Regions from separate parts of the Nonomuraea sp. NPDC050394 genome, predicted to be linked through region 2. Evidence: riboswitches for the same ligand, from Rfam matches in the RefSeq annotation. Region 2 holds a riboswitch; each other region holds the start of a gene.
What was found. Region 2 has a riboswitch for cobalamin ahead of ACIBKY_RS51680 (CbtB-domain containing protein). Riboswitches for the same ligand answer to the same signal wherever they lie in the genome.

Region 1: it holds a riboswitch for cobalamin, as region 2 does, so the genes downstream of both, ACIBKY_RS54860 (ribonucleoside-diphosphate reductase subunit alpha) here and ACIBKY_RS51680 (CbtB-domain containing protein) in region 2, are expected to answer to the same signal.
Region 3: it holds a riboswitch for cobalamin, as region 2 does, so the genes downstream of both, ACIBKY_RS44180 (hypothetical protein) here and ACIBKY_RS51680 (CbtB-domain containing protein) in region 2, are expected to answer to the same signal.

The regions. Positions count from the first base shown of each region.
Region 1 covers NZ_JBITIO010000035.1:23,978-29,060, reverse strand. The annotation lists gene ACIBKY_RS54865 (ribonucleotide-diphosphate reductase subunit beta) at 1-569, opposite strand, end outside; gene ACIBKY_RS54860 (ribonucleoside-diphosphate reductase subunit alpha) at 590-2,926, opposite strand; cobalamin riboswitch at 3,111-3,317, opposite strand; gene ACIBKY_RS54855 (bifunctional 2-methylcitrate synthase/citrate synthase) at 3,369-4,457, opposite strand; gene prpB (methylisocitrate lyase) at 4,454-5,083, opposite strand, start outside.
Region 2 covers NZ_JBITIO010000026.1:11,260-16,342, reverse strand. The annotation lists gene ACIBKY_RS51695 (putative cobaltochelatase) at 1-518, opposite strand, end outside; gene ACIBKY_RS51690 (histidine phosphatase family protein) at 515-1,195, opposite strand; gene ACIBKY_RS51685 (CbtA family protein) at 1,234-1,983, opposite strand; gene ACIBKY_RS51680 (CbtB-domain containing protein) at 1,995-2,114, opposite strand; cobalamin riboswitch at 2,213-2,350, opposite strand; gene ACIBKY_RS51675 (TolB family protein) at 2,362-3,534, opposite strand; gene ACIBKY_RS51670 (SigE family RNA polymerase sigma factor) at 3,531-4,022, opposite strand; gene ACIBKY_RS51665 (YbaB/EbfC family nucleoid-associated protein) at 4,152-4,451, shown strand; gene ACIBKY_RS51660 (hypothetical protein) at 4,448-5,083, shown strand, end outside.
Region 3 covers NZ_JBITIO010000016.1:160,132-165,214, forward strand. The annotation lists gene ACIBKY_RS44165 (ATP-binding cassette domain-containing protein) at 1-318, opposite strand, end outside; gene ACIBKY_RS44170 (iron chelate uptake ABC transporter family permease subunit) at 315-1,391, opposite strand; gene ACIBKY_RS44175 (ABC transporter substrate-binding protein) at 1,388-2,575, opposite strand; cobalamin riboswitch at 2,710-2,905, opposite strand; cobalamin riboswitch at 2,932-3,058, shown strand; gene ACIBKY_RS44180 (hypothetical protein) at 3,205-4,257, shown strand; gene ACIBKY_RS44185 ((2Fe-2S) ferredoxin domain-containing protein) at 4,319-4,690, shown strand; gene ACIBKY_RS44190 (hypothetical protein) at 4,810-5,083, shown strand, end outside.

The sequences.
Region 1 (5,083 bases), on a different contig from region 2:
CGTGAGCGCAGGAAGTACACGTAGGCGAAGGCGCCGTAGAAGAACAGTCCCTCGATGCAGGCGGCGAAGCAGATCAGGTTGAGCAGGAACGCCCTGCGGTCCTCCCTGGTGCGCAGCTCCTTCAGATTGTCGATGGAGTCGATCCAGCGGAAGCAGAACTCCGCCTTGCGCCGGATGGAGGGGATGTTCTCCACGGCGGCGAACGCCTCGAAGCGCTCCTGCTCGTCGGGGACGTAGGTGTCGAGCAGGTTCAGGTAGAACTGGACGTGCACGGCCTCTTCGAAGAGCTGCCGGGACAGGTACAGCCGCGCCTCCGGCGCGTTGACGTGCTGGTAGAGGTTGAGCACCAGGTTGTTGGCCACGATGGTGTCGCCGGTGGCGAAGAAGGCGACCAGGCGGCTGATCAGGTGGCGTTCGGCCGCCGACAGCCTGGTCAGGTCCTTGAGGTCGGAGTGCAGGTCCACCTCCTCCACCGTCCAGGTGTTCTTGATCGCGTCGCGGTAGCGCTCGAAGAACAGCGGGTAGCGCATCGGGCGCAGGGTCAGGCTCATGCCCGGGTCGAGCAACATCGGGTTCTCCTCAGGGGTGGTCACTGGCAGGCCTCGCACGACTCGGGGTTCTCCAGCGAGCACGCGAGCGCCTCTTCGTCCTTGTTGGCCGAGGCGGCGACGGGCACGGTGGCCTGCTGGATGCGGGTGGCGGGGCGGGAACGCAGGTAGTAGGTGGTCTTCAGGCCCGACTTCCAGGCGTAGAGGTACATCGAGGAGAGCTTGTCGATCGTCGGCGCGCTCATGAACAGGTTGAGCGACTGGCTCTGGTCGATGTACGGCGAGCGGGCCGCGCCCATGTCGATCAGCGCGCGCTGCGGCAGCTCCCAGGCGGTGCGGAACAGAAGGCGGACCTCGTCGGGCAACTGCGCGATGCCCTGCACCGATCCTTCGGCCTGCTTGATGGCGGCCCTGATCTGCTCGGTCCACAGCCCACGGGCCTTGAGTTCGGCGACCAGCGCGTTGTTGATCTGCAGGAACTCGCCCGACAGAGTCTCGCGCTTGAACAGGTTGGACACCTGCGGCTCGATGCACTCGTAGGCGCCGACGATGGAGGCGATGGTCGCCGTCGGCGCGATCGCGATCAGCAGCGAGTTGCGCAGCCCGTGGGCGACGATGCGCTCACGGACGGCGGCCCAGCGCTCGTCCTGGGTGCCGGTGACGCCCCACAGGTCGTGCTGGAGCTTGCCGCGCCTGGCCCACGTCTGGTCGTAGGCGGGGTGGGCGCCGAACCGCTCGGCCAGCCCGGCTGAAGTCTCCAGCGCCGACAGGTAGATCTCCTCGGCGATCCTGGTGGACAGCTCCTTGGCCTCGGCCGAGTCGAACGGCAGCCGCAGCGCGAAGAACACGTCCTGCAGGCCCATCACGCCCAGGCCGACCGGCCGCCAGCGCGGATTGCTGGCCGCGGCCTGCTCGCTGGGGTAGTAGTTGATGTCGATCACGCGGTCCAGGAAGGTGACCGCGGTGCGCACGGTGGCGCGCAGCTTGTCCCAGTCGATGCCGCCGTCGGCCACGTGGGAGGCGAGGTTGACCGAGCCAAGGTTGCACACCGCGGTCTCCTTGTCGCTGGACACCTCGATGATCTCGGTGCACAGGTTCGACAGGTGGACCACGTTGCCTGGCTCGGCGGCCTGGTTGCACAGCCGGTTGGCGGCGTCCTTGAAGGTCATCCAGCCGTTGCCGGTCTGGGCGAGGGTGCGCATCATCCTGGCGTACAGGTCGCGGGCCTTGACCTGGCGCACGTAGCGTCCCGCCTGCTCGGCTGCCCGGTAGGCGTCCTCGAACGCCTCGCCCCACAGGTCGGGCAGCTCGGGGACCTCGTTGGGGTCGAACAACGACCACATCGCGTCGGCCTCGACCCGGCGCATGAACTCGTCGGGGATCCAGTTGGCCAGGTTCAGGTTGTGGGTACGGCGGGCGTCCTCGCCGGTGTTGTCGCGCAGCTCCAGAAACTCCTCGACGTCCGGGTGCCAGGGCTCCAGGTAGACGCAGGCGGCGCCCTTGCGCCGGCCGCCCTGGTTGACCGCCGCGACCGAGGAGTCGAGGGTGCGCAGCCACGGCACGATGCCGTTGGAGTGGCCGTTGGTGCCGCGGATCAGCGCGCCCCGCGAGCGCACCCGGCTCCACGCGATGCCGATGCCTCCGGCGAACTTCGACAGCCGCGCGACCTGTGCGTAGCGGTCGTAGATGCTCTCCAGCTCGTCCTTGGGCGAGTCGACCAGGTAGCACGAGGACATCTGGGTGTGCACGGTGCCCGAGTTGAACAGCGTGGGCGAGCTGGGCAGGTAGGCCAGCGACGACATCAGCCGGTAGAAGCCGATCGCCTCGGTCGGGCTCTGGGCCAGGCCGCAGGCCACGCGCAGCAGCCAGTACTGCGGCGTCTCGACCACCAGCCGGTTGGTCGGGTGGCGCAGCAGGTAGCGGTCGTAGACGGTCCGCAGGCCGAAGTACTCGAAGCGCAGGTCGGCCGACGGGTCGATGGCGTCGTCGAGCTTGCGGGCGTTGGCCGCGACGAAGGCGGCGGTCTCGTCGCCGATGAGCCCTTCGGCGTGGCCGAGCCGGATGGCCTGGCTGAAGGAGGCCACCCCCTGGCCGCGTACTTCCTTGTCGATGTAGCCCGACAGCAGGCGGGCGGCCAGGCGGGAGTACTGCGGCTCCTCGCCGATCATCTCGGCAGCGGTCTGGATCGACAGGCGGTCCAGCTCGGCGGTCGTCGCGCCGTCGTACAGGCCGCTGATGGTCTTGGTGGCAACACGCAGCGGATCGACGTCGGTCAGGTCGTCGGCCCAGCGCTCCACCGCTTTGACGATCTTGTTGACGTCGACGGGCTCGGCGTTGCCGTTGCGCTTGCGCACGTGCATCTGCGTGCGCCTGGGCACGGGTTGATCCCCCCGCGTACTGGTCAGGTCCGTTACTGGGTCCCCGGTGACCGTCACAGCTCTCTCCTCGCGAACTCGGTCGTGAACCGAAGGTCGCGCGGAAAGGCTCCCGGCAAGGACGTCGCACAGCCCTCGCGCCGGTGCCGTCAGCCGTCCCGCGCGGCCTTCGGAGCGGCCGCGCGCACCCGCGCGCGGCACGGCCGGCAGGTCTTCGGACTCGTGGGCGTGACGCTTGTCCCTACTGGCCGTCGCTTCCCGGGCACGGTGGCCCAGTGCGTGTGACGGCGGTCGTTCCCACTTACCGCTGCGGGGCAGTCCCGGATTCTCACCGGGTTCCCTCTTGCCTCGGCCGCTCTGGCTGAGCGGCCGAACCGATCGCAAGGGACACCATATATAGGGTCGATCAGAAAGTCACACCCCACATCTCGTGTTGAGAGATGAGTCACGAGAGATGGCGCTCCACCGGACCGATGTAGGAGCTGAGGGGGCGGATGAGGGAGTTCGCGGAGAGCTGCTCAGCTATGTGGGCACTCCAGCCGGTGATGCGGGACATGACGAAGATGGGAGTGAAGGTGGGGATGTCGAACCCCATCAGGTGGTACGCCGGGCCGGTCGGATAGTCCAGATTGGGATGGATTCCCTTGGTGCGTGCCATCGCGCCGGCGAGAGCGTCGTACCGTGTCATGAGCTCGTCCGCCTCCCGCAGCCTGGCCAGCTCGCGCAGGGCGGCCTCCATGGTCGGCACGCGCGAGTCACCGTGCTTGTAGACGCGGTGGCCGAAGCCCATGATCTTCCGCCCGTCGGCCAGGGCCTGCTTCAGCCATGACTCGGGGTCGTCCATGCCGGCGAACATGTGCATGACGGCCTCGTTGGCGCCGCCGTGCAGCGGGCCCTTGAGCGCGCCGATCGCGGCGGTGACCGCGCTGTAGAGATCGGACAAGGTGGAGGTGACCACGCGGGCGGTGAAGGTGGAGGCGTTGAAGCTGTGCTCGGCGTAGAGGATCAGGGAGATCTCGAAGCAGCGCACCACCTCGGGTTCGGGGATCTCGCCGAAGCACATGTGGAAGAAGTTCTCCGCGAAGCCCAGCCCGGGGTCGGGCTGGATCGGCGCCTGCCCCCGGCGGCGGCGCTGGTCCAGGGCGACGACGGTCGGCAGGCGGGCGAGCAGGTCGAGCGCCGCGCGCGGGTTGGCGCTCGCGTCGTCCTCGCGCGGATCCTCGGCGCCGAGCTGGCTGACGGCCGTGCGCAGCACGTCCATCGGGTGGCAGCTCTCCGGCAGCCGCGCCAGCACGTCCAGCGTCGTCCGGGAGAGGGTACGGCGGGCCCGCTCGGCCGCCCGGAACTCCCTGAGCTGCCCCTGGTCGGGCAGTTCGCCCTGCCAGAGCAGGTAGGCGACCTGCTCGAAGCTGCAGACGGCGGCCAGTTCCTGAACCGGGTAGCCGCGGTAGGTGAGGGAGTTGGTCTCCGGGTTGACCATGGAGATCGCGGTCGTGTCCGCGACCACGCCCGCCAGGCCCTTGCTGATCGTCATCGGTCCTCCCGGTAGCCGTGGGTGAGCACGCCGGCGTCGAAACTCGCGTAGCCGGAGTAGTCCAGCAGGTCGTACAGCTCGCCCCTGGTCTGCATGCGATCGACCAGCTTCGCCTGCGTGCCGTCCGCGTCGATGGCGCGCAGCGCCTCGGTGACCGTGCCCATGGCCAGGCGGAACAGGGTCACCGGGTAGATGACCACGTTGACGCCGAGGTCGCGCAGGGTCGTGGTGGTGAGCAGCGTCGACTGCCCGAACTCGGTCATGTTGGCCAGCAGCGGCACGTCGACCGCCTTGCGCAGGGCCTCGAACTCGGCCGCGTTCGCCAGCGCCTCGGGGAAGATCAGGTCGGCTCCGGCGTCGGCGAACGCCTTGGCCCGCTCGATCGTGGCGCCCAGGCCCTCGGTGGTGCGCACGTCCGTGCGGGCGCAGATGACGAATCCGGGGTCGCGCCGGGCGTCCACGGCGGCGCGCAGGCGACGCAGCATGTCGGGCAGGGGGCTGATCGTCTTGCCGTCGAGGTGACCGCACCGTTTGGGGTTGACCTGGTCCTCCAGGTGACATCCCGCCACGCCGGCGTCCTCGAGGACCTGGATGGTCCTGGCCGCGTTCATCGGCTCGCCGAAGCC
Region 2 (5,083 bases):
GCGGCGTGCCGTACCGACACACCTTCGCGCTCGACGTAGCAGGTGCCGAGCGCGGCGGCGTCGAGCAGGAGGTCCACGAGGTGGTCGTGCAGGAGGTTGACCTCGTCCACGTACAGGACGCCGCGGTGCGCGCCGGCCAGCAGCCCCGGCTCGAACGCCTTCACGCCTTCGGTCAGCGCGCGTTCGACGTCGAGTGAACCGACGAGCCGGTCCTCGGAGGCGCCGACCGGCAGTTCGACCAGGGAGGCCGGCCGCCGGTGGCGCTGTTCGCCGGGGTCGTGCGGCCCGTCGGGGCAGTCCGGGTCCGGCGCGGCCGGGTCGCAGGCGAACCGGCAACCGGCCACCACGTCCACCGACGGCAGCTGGGCGGCCAGCGCGCGGACGATCGTCGACTTCGCGGTGCCCTTCTCCCCGCGGACGAGCACGCCGCCCACCCGGGGTGAGACGGCGTTGAGCACCAGCGCCAGCTTCAGGTCGTCGAGCCCGACGACCGCGCTGAACGGGTAGGTGGCGATCAAGAGGTGACCTTCCGGTGTTCGAGGGCGTCCCGGTTGACGTGGGCGACCCGCCAGCCGCCGCGGGTGACGGCCAGCTCGGTGGTGGATAGTGGCGCGAGGTCGAAACGGGCGGCATGCAGCGGGGACAGGCCGAGCGCGTGCCCGAGCGCGGCGCGGATGGCTCCCGAATCGCAGATGACCAGGAACGGCCGCCCGCGCCGGCCGTCGAACCTGGCCCGCGTCTCGTCGAGCCACCCCGTGACGCGCGCCGTCATCCGGTCGAGGCTCTCGCCGCCGTGGGGCGCCGCGCCGGGGTCGGCGAGCCAGCTCGCCAGTGCCTCCGGCTCCTCCTGGGCGACCCGCGTGTACGGCAGGCCGCCCCACCGGCCGTGATCCGCCTCGGCCAGCGCGTCGACCACGATGGGCGCGAGCCCCATGGCCGAGGCCGTCTGCAACGCGGCCACCGACGGCGCGACGAACGCCGCCCCCGCCTGCCCGGCCGTCAGCATCTCCCCGAGCTCCCCGAGCTCCGCGAGCTCCGCGGGCTCCGTGTCACCGGGCTCGTCCCGGTCGGGCCGGGTGCCGGGTCCCGCGTATGACGCCGTCCTGGCCAGGTCGGCGGTCCCGGCCAGAAGGGCGGCCTTCGCCAGGCTGGCGCGATCGGCCTGCTCCGGCGCCGGGAAGCAGGCTGTGCGCATGCCTGGTGTGCTGGCATGCCGTACGAAGAGCACTCCGCTCAGCTCGGTGCGGCGGCCGGGACGGCGGCGGCGGCCCGGCGGGCGGCGCGCTCGCCCGCCCAGGCGAACAGCGCCCCGAACGCCGCCCAGAACACCAGTTGTGTGCCCAGCGACGCGAGCCGGAACTCCCACAGCAAGGTGGCGGGAAAGCCCGGGGGCACCTCGTCGACCCGGGGCAGCAGCGCCAGGGCGGCGACCACCGGCACGAGGAAGGTCACCACGGTGACGCTCCAGCGTGCCCACGGACCGCCGGTGACCCGGCGCCCGCCGGCGACCGCGATGGCGACGGCGGCCAGGCCCACCAGCACCATGACCACGTAGAGCAGGGTCCGGCTGCCGATCGTGTGGGGATCGCCGACGGCGGGCGGGTTGGCGGGATATTTTAGGAACGGCAGCAGGACGATCGCCAGATAGGCCGTGCCCGCCGCGGCGAACGCGAGCGCGGGGTCCGACCGGGGGCCGACCCGTCCGCGCAGCCCGGCCACGACCAGGCCGAAGATGCCGCCGACGGCGAGGCCGTACAGGCCCGTCGCGAGGAACAGCCCGGCCTTCTGCGCCGGCCTGCTGACCTCGGCCTCCTCACCGTGATGATCGTCAGCGGGCGCCGCGGGCGCGGCCGCCGCCGCGGCCTCTTCCAAAGCGATCGCGCTGTCCACGTGAGGCTCCCCCGCCAGGAAGGCGAAGGCGCCCGCGACCAATCCGGCCAGCAGGCCCAGGAGCAGCCCTCTGACCACAAGTGTGCGCACCATCGTGCCCGTCCCTAGTGGCAGGGCACGCCGAGCAGGTGACGCCCGTCGTGCATCAGCTCGTGCAGGAAGGTACCGGTCTGCGAGACCGCGCCGTTGTCCATCAGGACCAGGTACGCGATCAACAGGAACAACGGAACACTCAGCAACCAGGGCCGCAAACGGGGAAAGGGCACGGACGTCGAAGTGGTCCCACCACTCATCAAGGCCTCCTCAGGGATGACGCGTCCCAACAGGTGAGGTCACGGCCGTTAGGTGACCTGGCTCCCGGGATCTGGGTCCCGGATACAGTGGCGCGTCCGCACCGGCATCTCACCGGATTTCCCCTGACAGCCGTGAAATCTACCGGAACGTATCCTTTCCTCCGGTTCTCGTCAACAGTCACGTGATCTTCGAGAGATCGATGATCACGTGGTCGCCGTTGAGCGGATAGTCCACGAACCGGCCGTCGCCGGGGCCCAGCTGGATCACGGGCATCCCGCCATCGTCGCCGGGTCGCATGCCGATGTCTCCGGTCCGCCCCGTGGCCAGGTCGAGCAACGCCTGACCGCCGCCGGCCCGGTCGAATTGCACCGTCATGAACCGGTCGTCGGCGAGTCCGAGCAGAGGGGCCTCGGGCAGGTCGCGTTCCTGAGTGCCGTCGCGCAGCCGCATGAAGGCGGTCCGGTCCGGCCTGACGCCGACACAGGTGAGCACGCCGCACCGCACCTGGGTCTCGCCCGCGCGCACGACCGCCCTGCTCGTCTCGCCGGTCTCGGCGTTGACGATCTCCTCGTAGCTGGTCTCGCCGTTGGGTGTGTACTCGCTCGGCGTTCCCACCCACGGCCAGCTCAGGATGTGGTGCCGCTCGGCCCCCCGCACCGCCTCCACCTTCCCGCCCCCGAAGGGGATGGTGGAGACGCCGCCGCCGTCCATCACGGAGAACGCCAGCCGGTCACCGGCCACCGCCATCGCGTCGACCCGGCCGGGCACCGTGGCCAGGCGCTCCGTGCCCCCGCCTGCGAGCGGGACCGACCAGAGTCCGGTGCCGCCGTCCTCGATCGTGCTCCAGAAGACCCGGTCCGTGCTGATCGTCCAGGTGTCGGCGTAGACGCCCTTCGGCGTGCGGATGTCGGTGATCTTCCGGCTCGTCCGCGCCTCCAGGTCGTAGGCGTAGATCGCGTTGGCCTTCTCGTGGCTCTCCCACGTCTCGAACAGCACGGACCGGCCGTCGATCAGCTTCAGCGGGCGGATCTTCGCACCGCCGCGCAGCTTGCCGGGGATCTTCGTGACAGCCGCCGGCCACACCTTCTCCACCGGCTCGGCCTCGGTGATCCGCGACGGGGTGGGGGTCGGGCGGACCGCGGGGATCGGGTGCTGCCGGGGTTCGCCGCGCAGCGCCACCGCGGCCCCTCCGGCGATCACCACGACCGCGACCGCCGCCATCAGCGCGTTCGCGCGGATCCTGCGGCGCCTGGACCGGTTCGCGATGTGCGCGGGCAGTCCTTGCGGGGCGTGGGGCGCGCGCTCGGCGGCGTGTCCGAGGGCGCTGCGCAGCTCCTCTTCCAGAGTCATCGGGCGCTCCCGTTCGTGGCGGAGGGGCGGTCGATCGCCGAGCGGAGCTTGCTCAGCCCGAGCGAGGCATGGCTGCGGACCGTCCCCTGGGAGATGCCGAGCACCCCGGCGATCTCGGCGTCGGTCAGCTGCTCGTAGTAGCGCAGGACGAGCACGGCGCGCTGTTTCTTGGGCAGCCCTTCGAGCGCCCGCCAGAGTCCCTGCTCGGACTCCGAGGGCAGAACGTCCTCGTGCGAGGTCTCCGGCAGGTCCCAGCCGAGCCGTTCGCGCCGCCGTAACCGCCAGGCGCTGATGTGCAGCCTCGCCATGGTCACCCGCACGTAGCTCTCCGGGTCGCGTTTGCCGCGCACCCGCGACCAGGCCCGGTGCAGCCTGATCAGCGCCTCCTGGGTCAGGTCGGCCGCGTCGTGCGGGTTGCCGCTGAGCACGTATCCATAACGCAGGAGCGCGTCGGCGCGCTCGGCGACGAACGCCGCGAAGTCGTCCACCCTGGCTCACCCTTCCTCGGTCCATCACATCCCAGACGCACGGAGGCCGGATTCTGTTGAATGTGAGGTGAAACGCTTTACCTACTAGTTCAGTTGCCATTGCCGGTGTCACGATCTACGTTGGGCCGAATGACAGACGAGCTGGACCGGATGTTCGCCGAGTTCCACGGGGAGATCGCCCAACTCCAGGGACTCCAGCAAGAGATCGAGCAGGTACGCGGCCGGGGTGAGGCCGCCGAGGGCCGGGTCGTCGCCGAGGCCACCATGACCGGCGCCCTGGCCGGGCTCACCATCGACCCCCGCGCCATGCGGCTCGGCTCCGACGAACTGGCCGCCGCCGTCCTCCAGGCCGCCGCCGCTGCCGCCCGCGACGCCGGCGACCAGGCCAGGGCGCTGGCCGAGCCGTTCACTCCCGACGTGCTGCGATGAAGATCAACCCCACCCGCGCCTCCATCTACGGCTTCGGCGCCCTCGGCATCACCGCCTTCGTCTTCCAGATGCTCGCGGTCGACTACCCGGAAGGCGATCCCGACCGCGCCCGCCAGGCCCGCGACACCTGGCTACGGCTGGCCGAACGCGTGGAGCGGAGCTCCGGCAACACCTACCCCGCCGCCGAGTCGGTCTGGCGGCGCAACAGCGGCGAAGGAGTGGACGCGTTCAAGCGGACCGTCACCGCCGGCCTGTACCCGATGCCGCCGGCCCTCGGCTACCCGGGCAAGCTGGCCGCCGCCTGCCGCGCGAACGCAGAGGCCTGCGACGACTTCGCGGAGATCGTCGAGACCATACGGCACGCCTACTGGACCATGGCGCTGGCCAACCTCGCCAGCTTCATCTTCATCACCACGTTCCCGTGGCAGGCGGGGGCGGCGTACCAGATCACGCAGTTCCTCATGCGCAGGGCGCAGGCGAAGCTGCTGTCGAAGCTCCTGGAGCACGCGGTCGCGCGGGTCGTGCTGGCCAAGCTGACCGAGTACTCGATCGGCAGCGCCTTCTTCGCCATCGGCGACGTGAGCGTGGTCGCCGGGGTCAAGGCGGCGCGCGGCGAGGACCCGGGCTCGCTC
Region 3 (5,083 bases), on a different contig from region 2:
CCCTGCCACCTCCCGCGCGGACAGCAGCGACGGCAGGTCGCGCTCGGTGAGCACGATCGCCAGGAGCCGGGCCAGGTCGGCGAGCGGGATCGATCCGATCACGTTGTGCCCCAGGAGGACCTCGCCCGCCAGCGCGGGCTGGAGCCCGGCCATGGTGCGCAGCAGGGTGGACTTGCCGCTGCCGTTGGGCCCGATGAGCACGGTCAGCTCACCCGGCTCGGCGCTCGCGTCCAAATGTTCCAGAACGCGCCGCCCGGGTCGTCCCCGCCGCGGCGGGTATCCGGCGCACACCGCGCGCAGTCGCAGCGCCGTCGTCATATCCCCAGCCCCGATCTGGCCGCGCGGCTGCGCAGCAGCACGGTGATCACCACGGGCGCGCCGATGATCGTGGTGACGGCGTTCAGCGGCAGCACCACCCCACTGCCCGGCGCCTGCGTGGCCACGCAGCACAGCAAGGCCGTGGCCGCGCCGAGCAGGACCACACCGGGCATCAGCAGCCGATGGTCGGCCGTGCCCAGCAGCAGTCTCGCGACATGGGGTACGGCCAGGCCGAGGAAGGCGACCGGCCCGCAGTAGGCGGTCACCGCTCCGGCCAGCACCGAGGCGACGGCCAGGGTCAGCGTGTGGGTCAGCCGTACCCGCACTCCCATCGTCCGCGCGTAGTTCTCGCCCAGCAGCAGCGCGTTCAGCGGCTTGACCCCGGCGAGCGCGAGGCCCAGCCCGGCCGCGCACACCGGCCCGAACAGGGCGAGATCCGCCCATGTCGTCCCGGCGAAGCTGCCCAGGCCCCAGCTGATGAACTGCTGGGCCCGCTGCGGGTCGGTGTAGACCAGCAGGAGCGTGATGACCGAGGTGGCCGCCGAGCCGACCATCACCCCGACGACCAGCAGCGTCACCACCGAGCGTACCCGCCGCGACAACGCCAGGACGAGCGCCAGCACCGCCCCCGCGCCCGCCGACGCCGCGACCACCACGCCCGCGCGGCCCAGTCCGGAGACCCCGGCGGTGAACGTGCCGACCGTGCCGCCCAGGCCCACGATGATCAGCGCGACACCGAGGCTCGCGCCCGAGCTCACGCCCAGGATGTACGGCTCGGCCAGCGGGTTGCGGAACATCGTCTGCATCTGGACCCCGGCCGCCGCCAGCGCCGCCCCGGCCAGCGCGGCGGTGATGGCGCGCGGCAGCCGTACCGTCCAGATGATCTCCCGGACGCCCGGGTCGACGCCCGGGTCGCCCGCCAGCGCGGACAGCGCGGCGTCCAGCGGGATGGAGGTGGACCCCAGCGTGACCGCCAGCGCGAACGCGGCGGGAACGCCGAGCGTGAGCGCGCCCAGGACCAGGCTCCGGCGGCGGTAGGCCGCCGGAGCCGCGGACAGGGTGAGGGCGGTCACCTGGTCAGCTTCTGGTAGAAGGCGAACTCGTGCCCCGGCGCGAGGTCCGGGTGCAGGATGGCGACCAGATCGCCGAGGATGAGGTCGGGCCGGGCGACGCCGCGCTCGAAGAAGTCGTTGCCGCCGCCGGGGCCCAGGGTCTTGTTCGAGGACCACACCTGGCCGGCGCCGAAGGCGTCGAACTTGGCATAGCGGGCGTCGGCCTTCTCCACGTCGGCCAGGCTCTTCCATTCGTTGACCGTGGCCAGCCAGACCTTGGCGTCCTTGGCTTCGGCCAGCACGGCCTCCAGGTCGAGCGTGGTGCTGCCCGGGCCCGAAGTGCCGGCCCAGGCGTAGGTGCCGCCCGCGTCCTTGATCAGCGTGGCGACGTAGCTTCCTCCGTTGGGTACCGACCACTGGCCCTGGTACATCTGGCCCGGCAGCACCGGCACCGCCGTGGCCGCCTTCGCCTTGTCCGCCAGGGACCGGTAGTCGCCCTCGACCTTGTCGAACACCTGGCCGGCCTGCTGTTCCGTGCCGGTCAGGGCGGCCATCAGCTTGATCCACTCGGCGCGGCCCAGCGGGGTGGCCTCCAGCCACTCGGCGTTGGCGACGACCTTGATCCCGGCCTGCCGGAGCGGGCCGTATGCCTTGTCCTCGGTGCCGCCGGTCATGAGCACGCCCGGCCTGGCGGCGATGACCTTCTCGGTGTCGATCTCCTGGCCCTTGGCGTACTCGGTGATCGCGCCCGCCTTCACCTTCTCCAGCACCTGCGCCGAGGTGATGAAGCCCGCCGAGGCCACGCCCTTGAGCCGGTCCAGCACGCCCAGGCCGGTGACGAACGGCAGGTGCGTGGTCGAGGCCGAGTACAAGGACTCGATCGGCGTCTCGACCACGGTCGCGCCCGCCACCTTCGGGTCAGGGGTGCCGCAGCGCAGCAGCACGTACGTCTCCGGCTTGGCGCCGGGCGCCGGCTGCTTGACGGTGATCGTCTGGTAGTGCTTGGCGTAGGTCAGGGTGAAGTTGGCAGCGTGCCTGAGCGTCTGCTTGACCGGGAAGTAGTCCTTGGCCGGGTCGTAGGAGGTGACGCACCTGCCTTCGGCCGACGTCGGAGTCGCCGGTGTCACCGCGCCGCCGCAGGCGCCGGTGAGTAACAGGGACAGCAGCAGCGCACCGCCGGTGAGCGGGCGGGAAAAACCCTTCATCCATAATCTCCGGGAGAAGGCCGGGGCCACCGTTCCTCGACGGCGCCCTCGGCGGACGGCGGGACCGGATCACCACGAGACGACCTGCGGGCACGCGCACGGCCACCGTCCTCTCTCGGGGAGATCCGCCCCAGTTCGTGAGGAGGCGACCGCGTGAGTCTCCTGACTCCCGGGTCATCGCTCTCCCGGCCTTCCCACCCTCGCGGGCAGTGGCTTGATCGGGTTCGCTCACCGGTCACAGTGGCGGGACCGTACCGGAATCACACCGGTTTCCTCGTCCGCGTTCGCCTTCGGGATCCATCGTGACATACACCCCGCACCCTGATAATGATGGCTGGGTAAAGGCGAGCGCGGACTGAGGAAGCCGGTGCGAATCCGGCGCGGTCCCGCCACTGTGATCGGCGAGCGGATCCCCACGACGCCACCGCCCCAGACCGGGGTGGGAAGGCGGGGACGAGCATCGACCCGAGAGCCAGGAGACTCACGCGCTCGCCTCCTCGACGACCTGGGGCGGATCTCCCCGGAGAGGAGCGGAGCGTGGCGCCTACGACAGCGCACCCTCCATGTAGTACTCCCACCGGCATGCCCCGGGCGATATGTCCGTGTCCGAGGCAAGAACGGGGAGAGTAATGCGCTTAGTACGTCGATCATTCCTGTCCGTCGCGGCCGTGGCCGTCATGGCCACGTTCGCCGCCCCCACCGCTCAGGCCGCCGAGGCGCCTGAGACCCTCGTCCTCACGCTCACGCCCACCCCCATCGGCCAGCTACGGCAGGCGCTGGAGATCACGACGTCCGTCGGGCGGACCGCGGCCGGGTACGGCCTGGAGGTTCTCGGCGGCGATCAGGGCGAGTTCCGCGGCGGCTACCTGGCCACCGAAGGCAGCGTGGCCCGCGCCCTCGACAAGTTCGAGGAGACCTGGAACCTCAGCGGGCGCAAGCCGCTGTACGTGGACGCGCTGCGCGTCCCCGCCGCGGACGCCGCCCCGATCGCGGGCGCGCTCAAGGGGTACGTCACCGCGCGGACCGCCGCCCCCGCGGCCACCCCGGTCGCGATCGTCGACGGCAAGGTGAGCGAAGTCCGTCCACGCCCGATGAGCGCCGCGGCCGCGGCCGAACTGGACGTGCCCGACCGGGGCATGACGCTGGCGCTGAACCAGCAGGGCCACCGCGGCATCCGCCACTCCTTCTTCGGCCTCAGCAACAGCAACGGCGCCTACGGCTCCGGCCACAGCTTCTACGCCTACGAGCACGACACCAAGGTGCTGTCGGTCAACGGCGGCTGCAACGACAACGACTTCTGGATCCTTCGCCACGGCGGCCTGGGATGGTCCAGCAACCTGCCCGGCGCCTACTTCGACACCAACGCCAGCGACCCCTGCAACACCCAGGACATGACCGTCGGCTCCTGGAACGCCCACCAGCTCAACGGCGGCACCACCTACACCGTCGACACCTGGGGCGGCCATGGCGGCGCCGTCATCTCCCACATGAACCTCACCGCGCAGGCGTTGCGTATCAAGCGAGAGAGCCCCAACTGCAGTGGCGACGAACCCAAGCCGTGGTGCGTCGGCGTCGACTTCCCCAACCCGATCGGGCGCAGCGTCCGCCTGATCTCCCTCAACCCGGTCATGATCCCCGCCTGCTACACCTGGCGGGCCGGAGGCGGCGGCGAACGCTGCTGATCGCGCCATCGATGAGCCGGCGGGCGCGTGCGGCGCGCCCGCCGTTGCGTGGAAGGAACCCGTGAAAAGGATCACCGTGTGCCGGGACTGCTGCTGCGGGAGCGTGCGGAAGGTGCCCGCGCTCGACCACGATCGGCAGATCAGTGAGCTGGCGAAGGTCGCCGATGTCCGTGTCACCGACTGCCTGGACGTGTGCGACCAGGCCAATGTCGTCATCGTGCAGCCGACACCTCAGGGACGTGCGGCCGGTGGCCGTCCGGTGTGGCTGGCCCTGGTCAACGACGAGGCCGCCACCGCCGACGTGGCCGCGTGGATCGACGCCGGCGGTCCCGGGCTGGTCCCCCTGCCGCCGATCCTCGAACTGCACCGGTTCGCCCCGCCCCGCCGGCTGCGGCCACGCGATCAGCTTCCGATCGTGAGCGGCCCCCGATGAGTGTTCGTGGTCTCCGGCAACCCGCCGGTGGCGCGTACCTTCCTGAAGCGTTCGAGGAACCCGCGACGCCGCTCACCGGCGGGGTTCTCACCCGTGAATCCGCCTGACAGGATAGGGCCGTGACTCCGGTTCTCCGCGTGATCCGCGCGGCCGCCTTCGCGGCGGTCTGCGTGCTGGTCTCCGCCGGTGGTCACGCGTTCGCGGGCGGCGGCCTCATCTCGCTGCCCGCGCTGCTGCTCGGGTTCGCCGCGCCGTACCTGCTCGCGCTGGCGGTCAACGGGTGTGAGCGGTCGCGGGAGAGCCTGCTCGCCGCGACCGTGGTCGTGCAGCTCGTCCTGCACCAGGTGTTCGCGCGGGTCGCTCCCGCCGCGGAGGTCGAGACCGGGCACGGCG